Regions from separate parts of the Enterococcus sp. AZ163 genome, predicted to be linked through region 4. Evidence: riboswitches for the same ligand, from Rfam matches in the RefSeq annotation. Region 4 holds a riboswitch; each other region holds the start of a gene.
The links. Region 4 has a riboswitch for thiamine pyrophosphate ahead of thiT (energy-coupled thiamine transporter ThiT). Riboswitches for the same ligand answer to the same signal wherever they lie in the genome.
Positions count from the first base shown of each region.

Region 1: another riboswitch for thiamine pyrophosphate. It lies ahead of thiW (energy coupling factor transporter S component ThiW); the one in region 4 lies ahead of thiT (energy-coupled thiamine transporter ThiT).
Region 2: another riboswitch for thiamine pyrophosphate. It lies ahead of IGI46_RS11170 (thiamine-binding protein); the one in region 4 lies ahead of thiT (energy-coupled thiamine transporter ThiT).
Region 3: another riboswitch for thiamine pyrophosphate. It lies ahead of tenA (thiaminase II); the one in region 4 lies ahead of thiT (energy-coupled thiamine transporter ThiT).

Region 1 covers NZ_JBIPAO010000001.1:648,793-650,992, forward strand. The annotation lists gene IGI46_RS03270 (hydroxyethylthiazole kinase) at 1-771, opposite strand, end outside; gene thiW (energy coupling factor transporter S component ThiW) at 768-1,286, opposite strand; TPP riboswitch at 1,393-1,482, opposite strand; gene gloA2 (SMU1112c/YaeR family gloxylase I-like metalloprotein) at 1,593-1,985, shown strand; gene IGI46_RS03285 (helix-turn-helix domain-containing protein) at 2,007-2,200, opposite strand, start outside.
Region 2 covers NZ_JBIPAO010000001.1:2,346,494-2,348,693, forward strand. The annotation lists gene IGI46_RS11160 (ABC transporter substrate-binding protein) at 1-65, opposite strand, end outside; gene IGI46_RS11165 (ABC transporter permease) at 77-841, opposite strand; gene IGI46_RS11170 (thiamine-binding protein) at 810-1,205, opposite strand; TPP riboswitch at 1,191-1,290, opposite strand; gene IGI46_RS11175 (DeoR/GlpR family DNA-binding transcription regulator) at 1,401-2,156, opposite strand.
Region 3 covers NZ_JBIPAO010000002.1:519,009-521,208, reverse strand. The annotation lists gene IGI46_RS20885 (ornithine cyclodeaminase family protein) at 1-578, shown strand, start outside; TPP riboswitch at 1,119-1,209, shown strand; gene tenA (thiaminase II) at 1,348-1,998, shown strand; gene IGI46_RS20875 (NB-ARC domain-containing protein) at 2,069-2,200, opposite strand, start outside.
Region 4 covers NZ_JBIPAO010000001.1:316,301-318,500, forward strand. The annotation lists gene IGI46_RS01655 (hypothetical protein) at 1-310, shown strand, start outside; gene thiT (energy-coupled thiamine transporter ThiT) at 352-939, opposite strand; TPP riboswitch at 989-1,087, opposite strand; gene IGI46_RS01665 (hypothetical protein) at 1,149-1,514, opposite strand; gene IGI46_RS01670 (low molecular weight protein-tyrosine-phosphatase) at 1,577-2,035, opposite strand; gene IGI46_RS01675 (2-hydroxyacid dehydrogenase family protein) at 2,106-2,200, shown strand, end outside.

The DNA.
Region 1 (2,200 bases), 330 kb from region 4:
TGACAATTGGTTCAATGTGGCTTGACGAAAATCAGCCAAGCCCTCTGGCACCAGCTCCTTCGCCTTTTCACCGCAGCAATTAAAATAACTTACTGCTGCTGCAACCGCCGGAAAAGCTTCTAATCCTATCCCTAATAATGCCGCAATTAAAGCCCCCACGATATCTCCAGTTCCGGTAAAACAGTCAAGCTCAGACACACCATTTTGCAGCAAACAATTAGTCGTCTGATTTACAACCACATCTACTGCGCCTGTAGCAAGAAAAGTCGTGTGTGGATACTCGGCGGCTAAGACTTCCAGCGCTGCTGTTAATTCTTTTAGCGCTGCTTCCGATTGATCCAACGAACTCCCGTCAACCCCTCGTCCATGGCTTTCCAACATACATAATGCCCGCATCTCAGAGATATTCCCCTTCACTACCTCAGGCTGCTTTTTCATTAATTGCTGAGTCAGCTCTGCTCGCAAAGGACTGGCTGCCAAGCCAACCACATCAATCACCGTCGGCTTATGATTCTCCTCAGCAAAACGGCTGGCTTCTAAAATATTGGCTTCTCGCTGTGGCGAAATATGACCTAAATTCAACAATAAACTGTCTGTTTGCTGGAAAAAGGCTGGAAATTCACGGGCATCATCTGCCATTACCGGTTTAGCACCGATGTATAATAAAGCATTTGCCATTGACTCACAGGTAATTTCATTGGTAATGCACTGAACCAACGGTGATGTTGCTAAAGGAAATATTGTTTTGACCATTTCAGATAATCCGTTCATGCTTGCTCACTCCTCAAAAATAATTGCTGACATCTTTTAAATACAGGCACCCGATACAAAAGCTTCCATACAAAGTAGGCGACCAGCGATCCAATCAAGGTAGCCCCGACAAATCTAGGGGTGTAAATCAGCCAGTACATTCCCTGCTGACTTCCGGTAAACAAGACCATTACTGGATACGATAGTAACGAACCAATAATTCCCGTTCCGATAATTTCTCCCAAAATAGCTCCGTATAAATTATTGGTCATTCGATACAATAGTCCAGCTAAAAATGCCCCAAAAACGGCACCTGTTAATGCCAATGGTGGAATTCCCAACAACAACATTCGGATAATTCCACAGCACAGTGCCATCAAGGTTCCATATAAAGGCCCTAGTAATCCCCCTGCCAGCACATTCATCACACTCGACATCGGCGCCATCCCCTCTACTCGGAAAAGTGGCGACAAAACTACATCTAGAGCAATCATCATTGCCAACAACATCATTTTCTGCAGCTTCTCTCTTTGCAACCTTCAACATCCTTCCTTATCTTCAAAAACAAAAAAGACTCCTCACTAAATAGAAGCAAGAGGAGTCTTAAAAAAAGCCCGACCAAATAAATGGACGGGCGAGATTCATGGTTGTATGACATTTCCCTGCGCCAGTTCTAACTGTTTCAGGTTCCATGGGTATAATCTCAGCTTTGCAGCACCCCAAATGTTTCTATTTATGAAATTGTGGTTAAAGTATAGCATAGTTTTTTTCATTCTAACAGGTATCTCAGCAGATTTATCCTAAAAGCTGTGCTATCCTTACCACATAGAAAGGAGCTTTTTATGCAAGAGCCAACATTTTCCACAATCCATCATATTGCGATAATTGTTTCTGATTACCAAAAAGCTCGCAACTTTTACGTGAATATTCTGAAGCTTCCCATCTTAAGAGAAAACTATCGAGAGGAACGTCAGGACTATAAATTGGATTTGCAGCTGGCTAATGGTGCTGAATTGGAAATCTTTGCTCTGCAAGGTCCACCAAAACGCCCAAGCTATCCTGAGGCTAGCGGTTTACGTCATTTAGCTTTTAAAACAGATGCCATTGAAGAAACGATCGCTTACTTAGAAAGCTGCGGAGTCGCCTGTGAACCCATCCGCATCGATGCATTTACTGGTGAAAAAATGACCTTCTTCTTCGACCCTGACGGCTTGCCTTTAGAATTACATGAATAAAGTCAGCAAAAGCTGCTGGCCTTATTCGATTTTCTTCCCTAATTCTTTTTCCAGGGAGAGATCATTTACTAAATTTTGGATGACTACTAAAGCCTTTGGCGTAACATATGGGTCCATTACAATAACCGGGAAATCATCAGGAATCCCCTCCACTGACCCCGTAGTAATCAGTCCATCATATTGAAACATTTCTTCGTACATTCCATGCTTATGAT
Region 2 (2,200 bases), 2.0 Mb from region 4:
TTGCTACATGCTCCTAGAACCAATAAACTACTCAAAGCAACTAATGCTCTCCACTTTACCTTCATTTTTACTCCTCCTATACTTCTTTTTTCCAGGGCATAGCCAATTTTTCTGCCAAATTGACCAATGCCATCAGTAATAAACTAATTAATGAAATCAAAAAAATTACTGCAAACATCTTGTCAAAATCATAAGATTTTCGTACTCGTGTCATATAGACACCTAATCCTTCAAAGCCGCCCAGCCATTCTGAGATAACCGCACCAATTACTGCATAAGTCACAGCGATTTTTAGAGCAGAAAAAAAATCACCAAGACTTGCGGGAATCTTGATATGCCAGAAAATTTGTCTGCGATTTGCTCCCATCGAACGTAATAGCCGCAATTCATCCTGATCAACAGAAGAAAAGCCATTCAACATAGCAACGGATACTGGGAAAAACACAGTGATGACAATCAAAACAACCTTTGGTAAAACGCCAAAACCAAACCAGATTGTCAATAAGGGTGCAATAGCAACAGTGGGAACAGTTTGCGTTAAAATCAGCAGGGGATAGATAGCTTTTTTCACTCTTTCGAAGTTATCCATAAAAATTGCAACTGCGATCCCCAGTGACATTCCTAAAAATAAACCTAATAACGCTTCGATCAATGTGATTCTGGAATGGAACAATAGTAAATCAAAATCATTGATAAAGGCCTGACCAACCTGTAAAGGAGAAGGGAGCATGAACGTTGGAATCCATCCTAACGAACTAACACCTTGCCACACCATAAGAAGGACGAGTACCGAAACACCAGAGTAGAGGTTAATGCTGGTGCTTTTTCGTCTTTTCTTCAATCCCAAACACATCTCCTTCAGGTTTGTAAGTGATTTTTACATAAGCAGATACGCCTTGAGATCCCGCTTTAATTGCAATCAGTTGACAGTTTTTGACGATCTCCATCAATTCATCATAATTTCCCTCAATACTTGTTTCAAACGCCCCAACCTGATAAGTCAATCCTGTGCTTGCTATATAAGCGATTACTTCATCAACAACACGAACAACTTCTGATTCACCTTCTACTTTTGGTAGTACTTGAATTGCGATACCTGCTTCCATTTTTCTTCCTCTTTTCTTGAAATTAATTAAAATAAAAAGGCATTTTCCCCAATAGAGAAAATGCCTAAAATAACCAAAAATGATTCTTTTTTTTGACATGCTCCCTACGCTGGTCTTAACCAACAGGTTCAAAGGGTCAGGTTTTTAACCTTCTCAACGCTTGTGCGTCCCCCTGCATCTTTATTTAATTGTTTTTAATAATACATTTCTTTGATTTGTTCGTCAACATACTTTTGAAAATCAGTAAAACAAAAAACGATTAAAAACGATAAACGGGTTTTAATCATTTTTGTTTTATACTTGATGAATGTCTAGATCTAGATTGTAATAAGGTTCCAAGATAGCATTATTAATTCCTTTTTCCGTAACAATAGTATCTAAAGAAGTAGCACTATCAACAAAGAAAGTTGAAGTTGTGCCAATTTTTTCTTTCGTTACAATACCGATTTTATGAGAACTTTGTTGAAGCAATTGTTTTTTTATTGCAGCTTCTTCAAATGATGGGACAGTGATCCCTTTTTCAATATCGATTGAAGAGATACCCAGTATACACAGCTCGATATTGATACCTTCAATTGCTTTTAATGTAGCAGAGCCTTTTAATACTTTAGAATGTTTATCCAACTCACCAGGCAACAAATTGATGGTAATATGCTCATGATCGCATAATGCTAATGCAATCGTAGGGCTATTGGTGATAACTATCCCACTATAATCGTTAGGAATGTTCTCTGCGAAAAAAAGATTCGTTGTACCACTATCAATGTAGATTACTTTTTTTCCATCAATTAGTGATGCTGCTTTTTTGGCTAGCATTTTTTTGCTGACTGAGTGTTGATCAATTCGGTGCTCAAATGGCAGGTTGGTGTTATCCAATCTTAGCGCGCCACCGTGAACGCGTTGGACAAGTCCAAGCTTAGCTAGTTCTTGAAGATCTTTTCGAATTGTATCTTCCGTTACCTCTAATTCTTTGGTGAGATCGTTTACTAAAACTTTACCTTCTGCCTCTATTTTGCTCAAAATATATTTGTGGCGTTCGCTTTTTAACATTATTTTCTCCTTTAATCGAAATTTATTGATTTTTATCGTTTTCC
Region 3 (2,200 bases), on a different contig from region 4:
CGGGTGGTCAGGCTGAGAAGCAATTGGAAGCAATGATGGCTGCACGCCCTTTGGAAGAAGTCCGAATCTTTGATATAGATCAAAATCGGGCAGAAGCTTTTGCTAAGGCTCGTCAAGAAGGTTGTACAGTTCGGTTAATTCCAACAAAAACGAGTCGTGAATGCGTAGAAGGTGCGGATATCATCACAACTGCAACTCCTTCCAATGAACCAACCTTCGAATCTGCTTGGGTTAAGGATGGTGCACACATCAATGGAATCGGCTCCTTCACTCCAAGTATGTTTGAAATTCCTAAAGAATTAATCAAACGAGCAGATCGAGTAATTTTTGATACAACGGAAGGCGTGCTTAATGCAGCAGGAGATTTTATTACTCCGCTGAAAGAAGAGTATATTCCGAAAGAAAAGTATTCGGGTGAATTAGGACAAATCTTGCTAGGCGAGGTAGAAGGACGAACTTCTGATCAAGAAATTACCATCTTCAAATCAGTTGGTACTGCTGTTCTAGATTTAGTAGTAGCGGGGCAGATTGTTGAGAAGGCTCGTGAGAAAGGCTTAGGCACTGAAATTCCTGACTAATAGGGAAGACAAGTTTCCACATGGGAGCTTGTCTTTTTTAGTCATGCTTGTTTACCGCAAAAAAAGAAAAGAAGTTAGCCGTTAATTTAAGCCATAAAAACAACCGTTTTGGACATAACTAACTATATTTTTTCAATTGGGATTAGACTAGGTACAAGAAGAAGTTCAGGAGGAATTGTGATGTTGTTAGGGGTAATAACAGGATGGTCGTTATTTTTGCTAATAGATCGACTTTTATAAAGGTTTACTTTAATTAGTACGTAGTGAATACCTCTATAAACAGCATTAAAAGTTTACCGCAAATAAAAATTCAAAATGAATGATACCTATAAAAGCAAGCTTTCAGAAGAAAAAATGACTGCTGCGACTCAATAATCACTGATGATAAAAACCGTGTTCACTAATTGTTGGTTTTCAATGCACCTATTAATTTTACGGGGATTAGCCCATTATTGGACATAGATGGAAACTTTTTAAATAAAATGGCTAAACCTATGATCGTTTTTCATTAAGGGATATGCTATACTTTTATTAATCGAATAAGAACACTAGGGGTGCTTTTGAAGCTGAGATTATACCCATTGAACCTGAAACAGCTAGTACTGACGCAGGGAATTGTGTAACATTTTTTAGACAGAATTTTATTACACCCGATCATTTTTTTTGTGATCGGGTTTTATTTTGTCATCCTTCACCAGCAGTCTCCTTAGTGCACTTACTTTGAGGAGGGTGCTTTTTTAGATCCAAAATAAGAATATGGAGGGTATAAATGTTTACAGAAATCGCACGTAAAGAGGCAGCATCTTACTGGGAAGGAAGCTTTGTTCATCCCTTTGTTCAAGCAATTGGAGACGGGACTTTATCACCAGAGATTTTTCGTTTCTATTTGTTGCAGGATCGTTATTATTTAGAACACTTCAGCAAACTTTATGAATTAATCGCCGATCAAGCAGACGATCAAGAGGTAATTGCTCTATTGAGAGAGAATGGGGAAAATCTTCGTTTAGGAGAAATTGCGGTTCGGGAAGATTTTTTTGACGAACTTAAAATTACTGACAAAGAAATTGCTGGAATACCAATCGCACCAACGGCTTACCACTATGTTTCTCACATGTATCGTCAGTTGATTGACGGGACGCCTAACGCAGCCTTTGCTGGAATGCTGCCATGTGCTTGGTTGTATCAGGAAATTGGAGTCCGGCTAATTCAATCAGGTTCACCAAATCCATTGTACCAGCGCTGGATTGAAACCTATTCAGGTGAAGAAGCAGCCCAAGGAATATTGAAAGAGCGGGCGGTTTTGGACCGATTGTATGAAGCGAGTGGGAAAGATGAACAACAGCAAATGATTGATGCTTTTGTGATTAGTAGTAAAATGGAATATGATTTTTGGGAAATGGCGATGAATCAAGAAGGATAGACTATTTAAGCAGATAAAACAGATTCCGTTATGTGTCAAGTAGTGTACATAACGGGATCTGTTTGTTTTTTTAATTGTCTAATTTTGATAACTCTTCGTGAACCTCAGCAATCAAATCACTGTTAAGAATACTATCGCGATTATCCTCACCATCATGAAGAAAGATAGATATTTCGAGAGATTCATTCAAATAATTGAGTGC
Region 4 (2,200 bases):
CGCACTAGAAAAAGTCAATGACAAACGTTCTTTCTTCCGCAAAGGCGCCTCTGTTGCTCACTTAGATGGAGAAATCTTGAAAGATTTGTATCCGATCTTTCAAGAAGGAGCTGTTTTCTGTTTTTCACAAGCTAAGCTTGAAAATAAACTTTATCGCGTACCAATTTATTTATCTGACGAAAAAGGTTGGCGCAAACACCAACCTACTTATAAACAAGATCAAAAAATGGGGACATTAACTTATGACCTTGGTCGCCAAAAATGGAGCTTGTCGTTGGAGAAAGATGATTTAGCCTTTGCCTTTCGCTAAAAAACCACTTTTATCATAACTGACAAAAGTGGTTTTTTCGTTTATCTACTTTTTATTTCCAATTTAGCGGCATCACGAGGTAAAAATAGCTGTGGTACCTTTTTTACAGCAATTATTGTAATTGTCGCTGTAAAAATTCCGGTGGCTATCCCACTGGCACCATTCATGATAAGAGAAAACATCCACGGGTTCATTCCCCATAATGCATAGCTACCCCAAAAGACTACGCCGGCAATAAAGTGCCAAAAGAATCGAGCCCCAGTCCCGGCCAAACTGCCTAAAATAATATTTTTTGTTACTTCTCGAGAGTTATTGTTCAGTAAAGCTTGTTGAACTTTGGTTGCATAAATCCCGGCAAAACCAGCAAAGGTAAATGCTATCGGGTATTCAATTAATACTTGTGAGAGACTTAAATAGTAAACATCTCCTGCTGGAAAATGTAGGATTCCCCAAATGAATGCTGATAACAGAGCGGGTCTTAATCCCCGTCTCAGAGCAAAAATTGTTAATGGGATCATTCCTAATGAGATTGTGAAACTGCTGCCGATGTTAGTGGGAATCAGCGAAAGCATAAAAGCTAATGCAGCTACAATTGTTCCTTCCACCATAATTCTCGTTTTGTTGTGCATAAAAAAACTCCTCCTTTTGAACATACAGTTCACAAAGGAGAAGTAAATATATTTACTTCATCACAATTCCTACGCTCGCATGACCGATACAGGTACTAGGGTTTAGAGTGTCCTCATTCTCAGCCCGAAGGCTCCCCTTTGTGACAGTATTATTCTTTTAGTATTTTTTACTCTTATAGTATAGCACACTATTTACCTAATACAAACAATTAACGTGATACTCGCTCCTGATCGCCGTTAGGTGCCAACGTAGTCACCTTCTTTATACGATCTACCGTCAGCATTTGCAATTGATTATCTTGCGTACGAACAACTAAAGAATCATTGCCAATCGCTTTAGGCAGCCAACCTGAGACGGTTTCATATTTTTCCGAATCTTTTTCATTCTGTACTTGCAAAACAACTAAACTATTGTGTAAGGCAGCTGTTTTGAGTTGACTCATTATCGTTTGATTCGCCTGCTCTTGTGCACGTTTATCAGCAGAATCATTTAGAAAATCAGACAAAAAACGGAAGGATGAACTAGAAAAGGCCTTAATTAAATTTTTTTTAGCTTTTTCAGGTATCTTCTTCATGTCAGTTTCCTCCTTGGCTGTACTCTGATTTTACTTAAAATTGAGCAAAATTACAATAAAAACTACTCTCCAAAAAAAGTTAACCAGTATGGCAAACCTTCTTCAATTAAACTATAGGTTTCGTCAAAATCACCAGTATACCAAGGATCAGGAATTCCTTGGCCTTTTTTTTCAGGGACTAAGTCTAAATACAAATGAATTTTCCTATGTGTCCCTTCCGGTGCTAAGAGCATTAAATCCTCCACATTTTCACGATCCATTCCAATGATATAATCCGCGCGGTAGAAATCATCCGTTGTTATTTGACGTGCCCTTATACCTTTCGAGCTGATACCGTGCGCTTTTAAGATTTTTTGCGTACCGTGATGAGGAGAATTACCAACTTCCCAACGACTAGTTGCTGCTGAATCTACAGTAAATTCTGCCGATTCGCTCCGTTGTTCAAATTGATTCCGAAACATAGCTTCCGCCATTGGTGAGCGACAAATATTACCCATACATACAAAAAGAATTGATTTCATTAAATTGCCTCCTTCAAGCTAAAAAAATAATTTCGTGCTATATTCTATACATAGAAATGAGGTTGATACTATGAGTCGTATTTTTCTTTCTGCCAAAATTCCAACAAGGGGCACTAAGTTACTGGATGAAGCAGACTTAGATTACGAAATTTTTGAAAATGAAGG